DNA from 2 places in the Clostridium ljungdahlii DSM 13528 genome. Region 2 is predicted to be linked to the other one. Evidence: a T-box and tRNA genes for the amino acid it is inferred to sense, from the RefSeq annotation. Region 2 holds a T-box; the other holds one or more tRNA genes.
What was found. The T-box of region 2 lies ahead of metG (methionine--tRNA ligase). A T-box ahead of a tRNA ligase gene usually reads a tRNA of that ligase, here a tRNA-Met.

Region 1 (8,237 bases), 300 kb from region 2:
TCCATAGAAGAATTTATATTACATCCGTCTTCACTTACACACATTAATTTTTTAGTTACATTGTTTATAAGTGGAAGTATATTTTTAACACACTCCTGTTTGCCGCCGCAAGCTTCCATAGATAAGTTTACAACTAAGTGTCCCTTTTTATTATTAAAACAAAACACATCTTTATAATGTATGTTGCTTTTGTTTAGAATTCTTCGTATATCATTTTCCACCTCAGGATTGAACTTCATATTTAAGTTAAAATCTTCTACTATATCACCTATAGTTTTTCCCATATTCTTTATTTGGGATGCTAGTAATTCTCTACATTCACTGAGTCTGTTCTTTCTCATTTCACTTACAATATAATTATTTACAATCTCTTCCGTATTTTTTATAAGTACCGTTCTTTTAGTACATTTTCTTTGAAGTTCCCCTGGCATATGTTTTTTGTTATCCTCGTAATTTTGTATTAATTCTGCAAAAGCATTATAAGTATAAAAAGCTTCTCTGTTCCAACACATGTGCTTCATATCGCAATCAGAACACACTCTATCTGCCAAATTTTCTATAAGTGCACTACTTTTATTTTTCAAAGCAAGCTTATCATTATCTGCCAATTTAGCCAAAACAACTGACATGTTATTAAGTACTTTAGAAAAGCTATCAAATTTATGTGAAAAAATAGATTTGATTTTACCTGCATAATTTTCTTTTAAATGCTCCTGCTTCTTTTCCCAGTCTAACTCCATTTCTATTTTTTTGTATATTTTCTGAGGTATTACAAAAAATATACAACAACTTATAATTATTTCTATTATTTTAAATTCTGTTCCTATATTAGAATACATCTTTAGTACCATAAATCCTATAATATAAGCGCTTCCGCTCATCCACTTACCTGTTTCCCTAAACACACCTGATATAAGTCCACATAATCCATAAACTGAAATATATATCATCATATCGCTAGAGGTAACTCCTATTATAGTTCCCATGGCTACACCAGCGGCTGCCCCCGATGGACTTCCCTTTACATAACCTAATATAAGTATAAAACCTAGTGCTATTATATTTCTAAAAGATACTTCATGTATACTCATTCCCCAAGTTCCTGCTATAATCAAAGATGCAGTTATAGACATACTAATTATTTCCTCACTGCTGTATAAATGTCTAGTTTTTAATTTTTTTAAGCATAATATAGAATAATTAATAATAAAATATATTGGAAAGATACACATAACTTCAAAAACAGAATTAAAAGCAGCTACCCCAACAGTTAATTTCAATATTAAAAACTTATAAGCAAAAAACTCTATTAATGCAGCAGAAAATAATAATACTAACTTCTTTTTTGCACTAATGTTATTTAATATATGATTTAAAGTTGCTAATGTTACAATTACTATACAATATACAGGAAGATATTTAATATTTCCATACATTGAAATATACCCTAATAGTGTTCCCAACGCAGCAATCAGGGAAGGTTTTCGTTTTTCACATTCTGCTATTGATATAAAAAAGGCTATTCCAAAGGGTGCCATAAGATTTACCATCATAACCCTTCCAACTAAAAAACCTGCTAGGAAATAAAATATTATTTGAATTGTTTTTGTTATATCCCTGGCTTCATGGTTTTTTTCTTCATTCTTTAGCTTTTCTGTCCTTTGATAAGGAAATACCTCTGCTCCATATTGCATATAATACCACCCACCTTATAAAATTACTGCTTACATTATAGCAGTAATTTCTGGAAATAAATGTCATAACGTGAGATACCCCTATATTTTTTTTAGGACATTAATTTTATTTTTTTTTCATAATTTTTATTTTATACATACACTAAAAACTAGTTATCCTATTTTATCCACAATGTTAATAAGTTTGTGATTTTGATAATTTTAGAAAGGTATACTGTAACCCGATTAGACTTTAGCCATTATTAAGAACTTCAATGGCAAGTAAATTAGAAACTAAAAAAAACTTGCAATATATGCAAGTTTCTGTGGTTGCGGGGGAAGGACTTGAACCTCCGACCTTCGGGTTATGAGCCCGACGAGCTACCAGCTGCTCCACCCCGCGGCATTAATTGGTGCTGAAGACCGGAATCGAACCGGTACGGGTTTTAAAGCCCGCAGGATTTTAAGTCCTGTGCGTCTGCCTGTTCCGCCACTCCAGCACATCATCAATTGGTAGCGGAAATAGGACTTGAACCTACGACACTTCGGGTATGAACCGAATGCTCTAGCCAGCTGAGCTATTCCGCCATGTTATATATTTCTGTGGTTGCGGGGGAAGGACTTGAACCTCCGACCTTCGGGTTATGAGCCCGACGAGCTACCAGCTGCTCCACCCCGCGACATTAATTGGTGCTGAAGACCGGAATCGAACCGGTACGGGTTTTAAAGCCCGCAGGATTTTAAGTCCTGTGCGTCTGCCTGTTCCGCCACTCCAGCAAAATATATACACAACAAATTGACGACATATATTATTATATATGGTACTAACTATATTGTCAACTAATTTTTAAAAATTTCTATAAATAAAATTTAAAAAGAGGCTAAACAGCCTCTTTAGGTAATCCTACTAGTAATTAGAAGATTTTTTGTATCCTTTGCCTTTTGCATCTTGATGTTTCTTTATATCTTGGAATCTTTCTTCACTATCTTTTAAAAACTTAGATAATCTATCTTCAAAATTACCTTGATTTTGCTTAGTTTTTTCTTTTTGCCAATCTATTTCCATAGGTCTAACACTCTTTTTATCAAGTCCAGCCTGTTTTATAGATAAACTAATTTTTCCATTGTCATCAATAGAAATTACCTTAACTTTTACTTTGTCCTTTTCCTTTAAATAATCTCGTATATTCTTAACATAAGTGTCTGACACCTCAGATATATGCACTAACCCAGTTTTACCTTCAACATCTACAAAAGCTCCAAAACTAGTAATGTTAACTACTGTACCCTCTAGTATGCTTCCTGCCTTTAAGGTCATATTAAAAAAACTCCTCCTTAAAAAATAATACTATATAATATAAACTTCTTCTCTTTTAACAGAGTAGGACTTCTTGGATCTTGCCCAAAAATCTTTGCTACATCCACAACCACTTATCCTCCATAATCTCAACAGGCATAATTTCAAAAAACCTGTTATAGTTTTCTATTACAGCATAACTGGTAATTAGTTTTTATTGTCTATTACAGGAGTTTCGCCTTGCTTAATAAGACCTAATTTTTCTCTAGCTAATTTTTCTATATACACATTAGAATTAGACATTTTAACCTCTTCCTGTAATTTTTGATTTTTATATTTACCCCTCTGCTCTTCCATCTTTTTTTCACTTATCTGTTTATTTATGTTTTGCATAGTTAATTGCTGACTTATAAAAATATAGCCTATATATAGAACTATTAATAAAAAGATTATATTTTTCCACTTGATTTTTATTTTCATTAATAATCACCGATTCTCCCACTAACGATTTACGTTTCTATATACTCATTCTATTAACTATTGCCTTCCTCGATTTATCATAGCACATCTCACTTATATTGTAATTTGATTTTTGATTTTCTTCAAGCTAATTTTTATACTTTTTTTTATTTTTTCTTTTAACACTATAAATAAGGTATTGAAAAGGATATATTATTATATATATAAATACCCTAAATAATCTTCCCAATACTTTGAAGAATTTATTATGTAATTCTATAAGAAAATTGCTGAAAAACTTCAAATATAAACATATACCTATACCTAATAAGATATACACATACATTCCCATATAGGCATAGTTTGTATACATTAAAAATATAAATACAATTATGGCTGTAAATACCCAAAATAGAGTATCCTCGATAAACGTTATTATCTTATTTAAATCTTTAAACCCTCTTATTAGTCTGTAAAAATCAAATAATATTCCCGTTATTATTCCTGCTGTAAGGCTAAATATTATAAGTCGAATTTGAGTACTTATTGATATAATCATACTAATCCTTTCATGGTAACGTGATTTTATTTAAACATCTTTGATATTAAACTTTGGTTCCTTTTTTTCGACTTATTATTAGTATATACACAAGAATTTACCATACCAACTATAACTACATCTCCATTTTGTACATCTAACTTATTCATCTTTAAACTTTTGCCTTTAATATTGAGGGTTCCAAGATTAGTATTTAAAACTATTTGATCTTCATTAAAACTTACTACTTCAATAACACCAGTTAACATTAACTTTCTTCTATTTTCAAGACTTAATAAGCTTTTCTTATCTTCTACACTTATTTCTTTTTTCTCCATAAAACATCCCCTCCACCTATAATAAATATATGTAGCCATTGGGGATTATATTACTTTCTATTTTAAATCTTATTCAGTTGAAATTATCCTATACATACTTTGAACGTTTTCTTTTGTAACATGAGCTGCAATATTTAAGATTTCTGCCTTTAAACACTTATTGGCATATTTGATTTCTATTATATCCCCTTCTTTGACTTCAACACTAGGTTTGGCCACTTTTCCATTTATAGCAACCCTTCCACCTTCACATGCTTCTTTTGCTACAGTTCTTCTTTTTATTATTCTAGATACTTTAAGGTATTTATCTAATCTCATACAAACTCCCCTTTAAAACAGAAAACCTAGATTTTCACCCAGGCTTTCTGAAAAATACATTATTTATTTACTCTATCTTTAAACTCTTTACCAGCTTTAAATACAGGAACTGTTGATTCAGGTATTTTTATTTCTTCCTTAGTTCTAGGATTTCTTCCAATTCTTTCAGCTCTTTTTCTTGTTTCAAAGGTTCCAAACCCTACTAATTGAACTTTATCTCCCTTTTCCAATGTTTCTTCTACACTTTCTATAAACCCTTTAAGAGCTGCCTCTACATCTTTTTTTGTTAATTTTGACTTTTCTGCTATACCTGCTATTAATTCTGATTTATTCACTTTTTTTACCTCCTCTAATTTTCATAGATAAATGTGTACAAATATTCACAAATATCTTTACGGCTAATTTTCGGTCATCATTAACCAAGTTTTTCTAATTAAGCTTTTGAAAGCAATAAATATTGTATACTATTCAAAAATTTTTAGCAACTTACTATGTAATTATATATACTTAAAAATATTCATCACTTTCTAATCCATTGAATATACTTATATGGATATAGTAGCATATTCTGCATTAATTAAAAAATTCCTTCTTTTTGCATATAAAAAATTAAATTTATATATTTTTAGCCTTTTCCCAGAGTTCATCCATTTCATTTAATGTCATGTCTTCCATATCCAGTCCTTTCTCTCTGGCACACTTCTCTATATATGCAAAACGATTTATAAATTTCTCTATAGTATAATTTAATGCAAATTCAGGGTCAATGTCAAGGAATCTGGCTACATTTACACAAGCAAATATTAAATCTCCTATTTCTTCTACTATTTTTGCCCTTTCCTTACTTTTATATACATCCTTTACTTCATAATATTCCTCTAATACTTTATCTAATGCACATTCAACTTTGTCCCAGTCAAATCCAACCTTAGCAGCTTTTTTTTGAACTTTAGAAGCTCTCATCAAGGCAGGTAAAGCTTGTGCAACATGTCTAAGTTCATCTGTATGAGTTTTAAGCCCTTGCTCCTTTTTCTTTAAAGCATCCCAGTTTGTTAGCACCTCCTCTGAATTATTTACCTCTATATCTCCAAATACATGTGGATGTCTCTTTATCATTTTATCACATACACCATTGATTACATCATTAATATTAAAAAATCCTTCTTCTTTTCCTATTTGAGAATGGAAAACTATTTGAAATAATACATCTCCTAGTTCCTCCGTCAGTTCCACATCATCCTTTTTATTTATAGCTTCTAGTACCTCATAGCTCTCTTCTATAAGATATTTTTTTAGACTCTCATGGCTTTGTTCTTTATCCCAAGGACAACCTTCTTGACTTCTTAATTTCTCCATTACATCTAATAAATCTTTTAAATCATATTTGCACTCTAAATCTTTAGGTATATAAATTGATGTCAAATAGTCTATATCCTCTTGTCTGTCCAGCTCATACAATTTTATTTTTCTTATACTTTCACTATCCTTAACTCCTGCAGCTCTTATAAAATATATGTCTGCATCGTCTCTATAATAATCCATAAGACTTAATTTCACTTCAGATGCAATTAACCTATCGTATACTTGAGTTATTATAGTACCTACCCTTTTATCTAATGTTTCGTGTTTTATATCAAAAGCATCTATTATTTTTATTCCTTCAATAACATCTATGTTTAACTTCTCTGCAATAACATCTATAAAGCTAACTGATGGTATCATATCCACATCTACGGAATTTTGTTTACACAATTTTAACAATAATTTTACAGATTTTTCTGCTACCAGGGGATGTCCTGGTACTGCATAAATTATTTGATGAAAACTTTTTTCTTTTAATATTAAATCTTCTGCTATGGATCTATATACATCTTCAAATTTTTGTTTTTTTTCATATAGATGATCATACGTTTCAAAATTTATACCCAATTGTCTTAAGTAACCCACAGTAGGATGTTTCTCCGTCCTCAAATATACTTTATTCACATCCTTCAGTGCATTAACAGCACCTATTGTAAGGGATTCTATGGATCCTGGCCCCAGACCTACTACCTTAATCATTTGTAAATCCTCCTTTATTTTTTTAAGAATCTCCTTTTTATATAACTGTATTTGAATATTCCAAATATAACTATGATTGGTACATATATAATCACACCAGCAATTACAGCTAAAAAACAAGCTATTCTACTATTCATGCTATAATTATAGACATACAAATATATAATTACAACAGCTGCCATCATAAAAATGGATGCAAATGCGGGTTTAACCATAGTTTCAAAATAATTTACACGAATTTTTAATTTCCTGCTTAAAAATATTATGTTTAAAATACAGGTCGCAATATATCCTCCTATACTTCCTAAAACTGCCCCATAAATATTTATATGAGGTATTGGCACAAGAAATAGGGTTATAACTACCTTTATAATGCATCCTAACGCCAAATTAGCTACAGGTCTAACATAATGTCCAATGCCCTGAAGCACAGCTGTAGATGTCTGAACAAGTACAATAAAAGGAATAGACAATGCTGAATATTGAAGTATATCAAATCCTGCAGATTGACCTGGGAAAATCAAATCCAGAATAGGGTGTGCTAGGACATATAATCCAATGGTAGATGGAATTGCAATAACCATAGAAATTTTAAAAGATAAATCCACTTTATTTATGACATCAACTTTTCTATTTAATATATACGATTCTGCAATTATTGGCATCAAAGAAGCACATAGCGCTGAAGATATTGTTAGTGGTATATTTATAAGCACAAATGCCTTTCCAGTAAGCTGTCCATATAATATAGCAGCTTCCCTATATGTAAATCCAGCCTCCAATAATTTCTGAGGTACCAAAGCTGAATCTATAAGACTCATTATACTGCTAACTGCTGCTCCTAGAGATACTGGAATAGCTATGTACAGTAATTTACTCAGTACATCCTTATTATCTGCAACTTTAAATACGTTTATTTCTTTTCTTACATAAACATACTTTACTATTAAATATATACCGCCAAATAGTCCTCCTGCTGCTGCCCCCAATGCTGCTCCTCCTGCGGAATACTCTATACCTTTAGGCAATAGCAAATATGCCAATCCCACTCCTACTATTACTCTGCCTATTTGTTCTATAATTTGAGATGCAGCTGTATAATTCATATTTTGAAGTCCTTGGAAAAATCCTCTGAAAGCACTCATTATGGATATAAATATAGGTGCAAATGCAATGGCAATTAAAGAATAGTAAGATTTTCTATCCCACTTCAAAAAATGTATAATTGGATTTGAAAATATAAGTAGTATAGCTGTAAACCCTGTTCCTAAAATAACCATTAAGAGTATAGATTTTCTAAGTACTTGAATTACCCCTTCATGATCTCCAATGGCATTTCTCTCCGATACCATCTTTGACACCGCTACAGGTATACCTGAAGCTGCAGCAATAAAAAACATATAAAGCGGAAATGACATTTGATAGTAACCCACTCCCTCATCTCCAATAAGCATTTGAAGTGGCCATCTAAAAAATAGTCCTAAGAATTTTGACAATATACCCGCTGCCCCTAATACAAAAGTGCCTTTTATAAGGGATTGTTTTTTCATAAA
Region 2 (8,237 bases):
ATGCCAATAAGTAAAGACTTTTATCTAGGGTAATACGTTCAAGTAATAGGATAATTATAATTAAGATATTTTGGGGGGTAAAAATTGAATAAGAATGTAAAGACACTTATAATAACAGCAGCTTTTGCACTAGTGGCTTTTCAATTTAAGGTATCTGCAGATTCTTCGCTGGGATCTCCTAGGATAAATATTGACACCAATAAAGAGTGGACTGTTAAATTCAGCAGCAATTTGGAGCCAAGTACTGTAAATAGTACTAATATACAAGTTACTGATAAAAATAATGTTCAGGTTCCTGTGGCAGTAACTTTGGGAAATGATCCAAGTACTGTATTGGTAAGTCCTAAGGTATCAGGATATGATCCAAGTGAAAAATATAATCTTGTTATAGGGGAAGGATTAAAATCAGTTTCAGGAAAAAATTTGTCCAACCCTTTAAGTATGCAGTTTACTACAAGTAATAAATATTCAGATGGGACAAGTTATACAGATCTTCCTAAGATAACTTCCAATAAATTTGAATATGAACCACTTTTGTCATCTGAGAAACAAGGGTTTTTTATACAATGTGATAGCTCATCAGATGTACAGTACAGAATTTTTGTAAATGGACAAAATGACAAGGATGGAAATTATACTGAACTTACAAATGGATACACTAGCGAGGATAGCGGAAAAATAACAGCTTTAAAAACGTTGAGTGCAGGTACTAACGGTCAAAAATACAAAGCGGTAATTTATGTGAAAAGGACAGGAGCTACTGGAGCCCATAAAGATGGAAATACAGAGTATGATAATTATTTTGTAGATTACTTTAGATGTGTGGATAGTATAGATGCTGGGTCAAATGAATATGCAAACTATGATATATCTTTAGATGATATGGTAAATACGCAATTAAATTCAGATAGTACACCTGTATTTGTAGCAGCTAATGTAATGGACAATGCTGCAACTAAAAATCAGATAAAATATTATGCGGATCCTAATAATTTTCTTGACAGTTATGGTAAATATCAATTTTTAAAGCTTACATATGCTGATGGCGTTACAGCAGATAGCCTAAATAATTTTCTAAAAGGAAAAGGAATCTTTGATGGAAAAGGACAAGCATTTTTAGATGCAGCTAAAAATAATAATATAAGCGTAGCTTATTTAGTTTCACATGCTATGCTTGAAACAGGAAATGGTACTTCTAAGCTTGCAAATGGTGGAGCAACGGATAGCAATGGAAATTATATTTATGGAGTACCTGTATATAATTTCTTTGGAATAAATGCTACAGACGATAATGCTGTTTTAAATGGGACTAAAACTGCATATGAGAATGGATGGACTACTGTAGAGAGTGCTATTTCAGGTGGAGCACAGTGGATAGGAAAGTGGTATATAAACAATCCATCAACAAATCAAAACACTCTTTATAAAATGAGGTGGGATCCTGGAAATCCCGGACAGCATGAGTATGCTACAGATATATCTTGGGCATATAAACAAATACCAAATATAATAAAGGAAATGCAGGATATAACAGCAGGTTCTAATTTAACATTAGAATTTGAAATACCTAAATATAAGTAATAAATATAGTAAAAACACTATCAAAATCAATGATGATTAGATAGTGTTTTTTTATTTAAATAATTCCTTCACTTTTTAGTATATTTTCCAATTCGTTTACTTTGTCGTAAAGAAGATGAAATTTGTCTTTCAATACCTGATTCTGTGAGCTGTCGCTTACTATGGCCTTTTCCAAACTTTCAATAACTGACAGAGCTTCGTCGATATCTCGTTGAGCCAAATTTAAAGTGTTTTCTTTCATTAATAATTCTCCTTAATTTAATATATTTTTTATTTTTGATAAATCTTCATCTTCTACAAATGGTGCACAAAATTGAAAAGTTTTTTCATGGCCGCATTCTGAACATACACAATTACAAATATCGTAGGGGATACCATCAACTATGGATACATTTGAATTTTCAGCTAAATATTCTCCTCCACATATTTCACAGGGAGTATCATTTATAACTAGATATTCACTTTCTATATATTTCATTATATCTCTAATGGTCATTATTAACCTCCAATTTAAAAATTATCACAACATAAATGGTAACACTATTAAAGGGGATTTTCAATGATTTCATCTCTATAAAATCCATCTGCTTATAGGTAATTTTATATTCTTATTATCATATATTAGTTATATGATAAATATTTGTATATTTTGGATTATAGGGGGAGTGGTTATATTGTGATAAACATTATATGGTTTTTTATTTTAGCTTTTGGAATAGGGTTTGGAATATTATCTGGAAGGGGAGAGGCAGTGTCTAAGTCTATTATAGCTTCTTCAGATGCTTCAGTAAAACTTATGATAAGTCTTTTGGGAATAATGTGTCTCTGGTGTGGAGTAATGAAAATAGCAGAGAAAAGTGGCCTTATGAATAAAATAGCAAGTTTAATGAGACCCATTTTGAAAGTTTTGTTTAAGGATGCCTCTAAAGATGAAAGAGCTATAGGACCAATAGTTATGAACTTAACTGCTAATATGATGGGATTATCTAATGCAGCCACTCCTTTTGGAATAAAAGCTATGGATCAGCTTAGTAATCTCAATAAAAAGAAAGAAGAAGCAAGTGATGATATGGCGCTTTTTTTAGTTTTAAATGCAGCTTGCATACAGCTTGTTCCAACTACAGTTATATCCATAAGAGCGGCAATGGGATCTAAAAATCCTGCAGAAACAATAATACCAGCCATAATTACAACTACTATATCTGCAGTAGTAGGAGTAGTATGTTGTAAAATTCTCCAGAGGTATTTTTAACTTTATTTAAAAGGAGTAGAGTAGTGTGAAGTACATAATAAAAGCTATAATACCAATAATTATTATATTTATGGTTACCTATGGTCAAATGAAAAAAGTTAGAGTATATGAATGTTTTGTAGAAGGAGCCAAGGAAGGGATAGATATATGTATTAAGATATTTCCGTACCTACTAGCTATGATAATAGCAGTAGGAGTTTTTAGAGAATCTAAAGCTTTAGATTACTTTATAGGATTTGTAAAGCCTGTAGTAAAATTTATAGGGCTTCCTCCTGAAGTAGTACCTCTTGTGCTTGTAAAGCCATTATCAGGCAGTGGAGCTCTTGGAATATTTGCTGAAACTTTAAGCAAATTTGGACCAGATAGTTACATAGGTAGAATTTCTTCTATAATTATGGGTTCTACGGAAACCATATTTTATACTCTTACAGTTTATTTTGGAGCGGTTGGTATAAAAAAAATAAGGCATACCCTCTGGGCAGCAGTAATGGCAGATATAACTGCAATAATCACAGCAGTTATAGTAACTAGAATTATGTTTTAATTGAAAATTGGTATGAAATTTTATATTTTACCTTATAATAATTAGTTGTATAATATATAGTATAATTCATAATTATTCGGGATGTGAGTTAAGTTGTTAAGGTGGAAAGAGCTCTATGAAGAATGTTTAAGTTGTTCTAAATGTAGTTTAGGAGATAACAGAACTAATATGGTTTTTGGAGATGGAAATCCTAAGGCACATATCATGTTTATAGGAGAAGCACCAGGAGCAGATGAGGATAGAACGGGAATACCTTTTGTAGGTAGGGCAGGTCAGCTTTTGACGAAAGCTCTTCTTGCTCTGGATTTACATAGAGAAAGAGATTACTACATATGTAATATTTGCAAGTGCAGACCCAAGAACAATAGGACACCTTATGAAGAAGAAGAAAAAGCTTGTATTCCTTATTTAAGAAATCAAGTAGCACTTGTAAGGCCCAAAATAATAGTTTGTCTTGGTGCAACTGCCATGGGATGTATATTGGGAAAGGAATGGAGAATTACAAGAGATAGGGGAAAGTGGATTGAAAGAAAAGGCTTTTATATGACTGCAACTTTTCATCCTTCAGCAGTTTTGAGAGATGCGAATAAAAAAGCTGCATTTTGGGAAGATTTAAAAAGTATAAAAGAGAAAAATGAAGAAATTTTTCAAACAAAAAATGTTGACACATAAAATTATATGACATATTATATTGTTAAATACTGTGAAGGAAAGAGTAGTAAATTAGTTTGCACAAAGAGAGTCGGCAGATTTTGGTGAGAGCCGAATGCAATGAAATTTATGAATATGGCTCTAGAGTATATCGCTTGAAATAATAGTAGAGTGGTACGGTAGTAACCGTTACATTACAAGGTAATGAATAGTTACTTAATGATGCTTTTATTGTGAAGTAAAAGTAAAGTAGAGTGGTAAAGCGTAATTTACGCCTCTATGTGGAAAAAATTTTTCCATATGGGGGTTTTTTTATATGAAAAAATAATTAGAAATACAATAAAACTAGAAGAAAAAGGGAGAGAAAAACATGACCAAGAAAACTTATTATATTACTACGCCAATTTATTATCCATCTGCAAAACTTCATATAGGAAACACCTATACTACTGTAGCAGCAGATGCTCTTGCAAGATTTAAAAGGCTTACAGGTTATGATGTTATGCTTTTGACAGGAACAGATGAACATGGACAGAAGATTCAGAGGTTAGCTGAAGCAAAGGGTGTTACTCCTATAGAATATGTAGACGAAATAGTGGCTGGAATTAAAAAGTTGTGGGATATGATGAATATAAGCTATGACAAGTTTATACGAACTACAGAGGACTACCATGTTAAGGCAGTTCAAAAAATATTTAAGAAATTGTATGATCAAGGTGATATATATAAGGGAAGTTATGAAGGGTTATATTGTACACCTTGTGAATCCTTTTGGACAGAAACCCAAGCAGCAGACGGTAAGTGTCCTGATTGTGGAAGGCCAGTAGAAAAAACTAAAGAAGAAGCATATTTCTTTAAAATGTCAAAATATGCGCCTAAACTTATAAAGTATATTGAGGATCATCCTGACTTTATACAGCCTGAATCTAGAAAAAATGAAATGTTAAATAACTTCTTAAGGCCTGGACTCCAGGATTTGTGTGTTTCTAGGACATCTTTTAATTGGGGAATACCTGTAACTTTTGATGAAAAACACGTGATATATGTTTGGATAGATGCTCTTGCAAATTATATAACAGCTCTTGGATATGGCAGTAAAAATGAAGAATTGTATAATAAGTATTGGCCGGCAGATGTACATCTAGTTGGTAAAGACATACTGAGATTTCATACGATTTATTGGCCTATAATGCTTATGGCATTGGGACTTCCTGTTCCTAAAAAGGTATTCGGACATGGATGGCTTTTGGTAGATGGGGGAAAAATGTCAAAGTCGAAGGGAAATGTAGTAGATCCTGTAGTTTTAGTAGATAATTTTGGTGCAGATGCTGTTAGATATTATCTATTGAGAGAAATACCATTTGGTTCAGATGGATTGTTTAATAATGAAATATTTATAAAAAGAATTAATGCAGATTTAGCTAATGATTTGGGAAACTTGTTATCTAGAACTTGTGCTATGGTTGAAAAATATTTTGATGGAGTAGTACAAGAACCAACAAAAAAAGAGCAAATTGATGATGAACTTATAAAGTTAGCATTAGAAACTCCTGAAAAAGTAGAAAAGAATATGAATGATTTAAGAATACCAGAAGCTTTAGATAATATATGGGATCTTATAACTAGATCAAATAAATATATAGATGAAACTACACCATGGATATTAGCTAAAGATGAGTCTAAAAAAGATAGGCTTGGAACAGTGCTTTACAATCTTTTAGAGTCACTTAGAATAATATCTATATGTGTTTCTCCATATTTACCTGAAACAAGTGCTAAAATGTATAAACAACTTAATACAAACGTTGTTTCCTGGGATAGTATAACTTCTTTTAATGGAACCAAGGCTGGAACAAAGATAAGCAAGGGAGAACTATTATTTCCTAGAATAGATGTAGATAAAAAAATAGAGGAGTTAAATAAATTAAAAGAAGAAAAAAAAGCAGCACAGAATTCCAATGAAAAATCTTTAAAAAAACAAATAACTATAGATGATTTTGATAAAATAGATTTAAGAGTTGCTAAAGTTTTAAAATGTGAAAACATAAAAGGATCCAATAAACTACTTAAATTTCAACTTCAAATGGGAAAGGAACAGAGGCAGGTAGTTTCAGGAATTGCAAAGTATTATAAGCCAGAAGAGCTTGTGGGCAAATATGTAGTATTTGTAGCGAATTTAAAACCTGTAAAATTGAAAGGCGAAATTTCAGAAGGAATGATATTATCTGCAGCTTCAGATGATGATAGTAAATTATCCATACTATCACTTTCTGATGAAATCCCAAGTGGAAGCACAGTAAGGTAATGTGAATTTTATGTAATTCAACTTTGGAACATAAGAAATTTTGATTTAATATAAAAAGTTGCAAAGCAAAGCTTTTGAAAATAACAAAGTTCAAATAGCAAAGAACAGATAAAGATAATTTCCCTCGTACCTCAGGAAATCTATAATTTAAATATTTTCTGATGTTAGAAAGAAAATTATCCTTATTTGATATTTGAACTTTGAACTTTGTTCTTTAAAAAAATTGCTTTGCAATTTTTTTAAACTGCGAAAGAATTTAAAATTAGGTTAGGAGAAAATCATATGGAACTGAACATATTTGATGCCCATGCGCATTATGATGATGAAGAATTTGACGAAGATAGGGACAAAGTAATAGAAGAGTTGAAAAAAAACAATATAGTTGGAGTATTAAATTGTGGGTCTTCTATTGAAGGAGCTAGAGCATCTGTTAAATTAGCGGATAAACATGATATGTTTTATGCAGCAGTAGGAGTGCATCCTGAATATTCAGACATATTTACTGATGATATATTAGAAGAATTAAAAATTTTAGCTAAAAATAAAAAAGTAAAGGCAATTGGGGAGATAGGGCTTGACTATTATTACAAAGAAAATCCTCCGAAAGAAGTACAAAAAGCTGTATTTATAAAGCAGATGAAATTAGCGGATGAATTAAAATTACCAGTAATTATACACGATAGGGAAGCTCATGAAGATACTTTAAATATAGTAAAACAGTTTAAGAATGTTATTGGAGAAATACATTGTTTTTCTGGAAGTGTTGAAATTGCAAGGGAATTTTTAAAATTAGGATATTACATAGGATTTACAGGGGTAGTAACTTTCAAAAATGCAAAGAAAGCTGTTGAAGTTGCAAGGGAAGTACCCTTTGATAGAATTTTAGTTGAGACAGATTGTCCCTATATGGCTCCGGTTCCTTTTAGAGGAAAGAGAAATAGATCTGAATATATAAAATTTATTATAGCTAAAATAGCTGAAATCAAAGGCGTAGAGGATAGTAAAATAAGCCAATTAACAATTTTTAACATGAAACAGTTGCTTAATATGGTAAAATAGTGTAAAATTAAAGAGAGGTTTTATTAAATCTATTTTTAGTAATAAAAAAACATTTAACAGCATAATTTATATAATAGGCACTTTAAACCACCAAAAAATAGCATAGACTGTAAGTTGAGTAGGGAACTCTAATTAGTAGATTTAATGCGAGTTATTTACTCATGAAGTATAATATCGGAATCATAAATAATTATTTTATTTATAGTTTTATGCACAAGGCTGCATTTAACATTTTATAACAGTCTTAATGCAGAGTGATATTTGACATGATTTTGGGTTCCATTTATAATGGAGTATGTCGCTCTCGCCCAGAGGAGGTATTTTTATGGTGGAAAAGTTTAAGACTTACTTGAAAAAATATTTTCCAATTGGCCTTAGAGTAGAAATTATTGCAGTTGTAATTTTATCTGTTTTAATCGGAGTAATATTTAGTACAAGAAAGACAATAGTTGTTTCAGTAGATGGAAGAAGTAAGAAGATTACCACGTTTTGTAGTACCTATAGAAAAGTTCTCGATAATAGTGGAATTAGCATAGGGCCTAAGGATAAAGTGAAGCCTAGTCTAGACAGTAGGGTGGAGAATAACACCACGTTGAAAATCAAAAGAGTAGTAAAAGTTAAAGTAGAAGCTGACAATAAAAAGTTGAATTTAGAGTCTGCCGAGGATAATGTTGAAGATATGTTAAAGGCAGAAAAGATAGGAATTTCAAAACTTGATATAGTATATCCATCCAGGAAGCATGAGTTGAAAAAAGGAATGAATGTAGTAGTGACTAGGGTTAAAACAAAAGACATAAAAGAGGACAGACCTATAAACTATGACACAATTTTGAAAAGTGACGAGC

Region 1: it has a tRNA-Met gene. The T-box ahead of metG (methionine--tRNA ligase) is inferred to sense a tRNA for this amino acid. The anticodon was not compared.

The regions. Positions count from the first base shown of each region.
Region 1 is NC_014328.1:4,500,462-4,508,698, forward strand. It holds gene spoIIE (stage II sporulation protein E) at 1-1,694, opposite strand, end outside; tRNA gene CLJU_RS20480 (tRNA-Met) at 2,001-2,076, opposite strand; tRNA gene CLJU_RS20485 (tRNA-Leu) at 2,085-2,173, opposite strand; tRNA gene CLJU_RS20490 (tRNA-Met) at 2,185-2,261, opposite strand; tRNA gene CLJU_RS20495 (tRNA-Met) at 2,278-2,353, opposite strand; tRNA gene CLJU_RS20500 (tRNA-Leu) at 2,362-2,450, opposite strand; gene CLJU_RS20505 (S1 domain-containing RNA-binding protein) at 2,581-2,991, opposite strand; gene CLJU_RS20510 (FtsB family cell division protein) at 3,178-3,450, opposite strand; gene yabQ (spore cortex biosynthesis protein YabQ) at 3,578-3,988, opposite strand; gene yabP (sporulation protein YabP) at 4,015-4,305, opposite strand; gene CLJU_RS20525 (RNA-binding S4 domain-containing protein) at 4,375-4,623, opposite strand; gene CLJU_RS20530 (HU family DNA-binding protein) at 4,683-4,958, opposite strand; gene yabN (bifunctional methyltransferase/pyrophosphohydrolase YabN) at 5,239-6,684, opposite strand; gene CLJU_RS20540 (putative polysaccharide biosynthesis protein) at 6,699-8,234, opposite strand.
Region 2 is NC_014328.1:165,447-173,683, forward strand. It holds gene CLJU_RS00810 (glucosaminidase domain-containing protein) at 85-1,581, shown strand; gene CLJU_RS00815 (hypothetical protein) at 1,637-1,822, opposite strand; gene CLJU_RS00820 (hypothetical protein) at 1,835-2,077, opposite strand; gene CLJU_RS00825 (nucleoside recognition domain-containing protein) at 2,258-2,833, shown strand; gene CLJU_RS00830 (spore maturation protein) at 2,859-3,377, shown strand; gene CLJU_RS00835 (uracil-DNA glycosylase) at 3,471-4,049, shown strand; T-box leader at 4,072-4,310, shown strand; partial or broken gene metG (methionine--tRNA ligase) at 4,396-6,333, shown strand; gene CLJU_RS00845 (TatD family hydrolase) at 6,616-7,392, shown strand; gene CLJU_RS00850 (3D domain-containing protein) at 7,718-8,237, shown strand, end outside.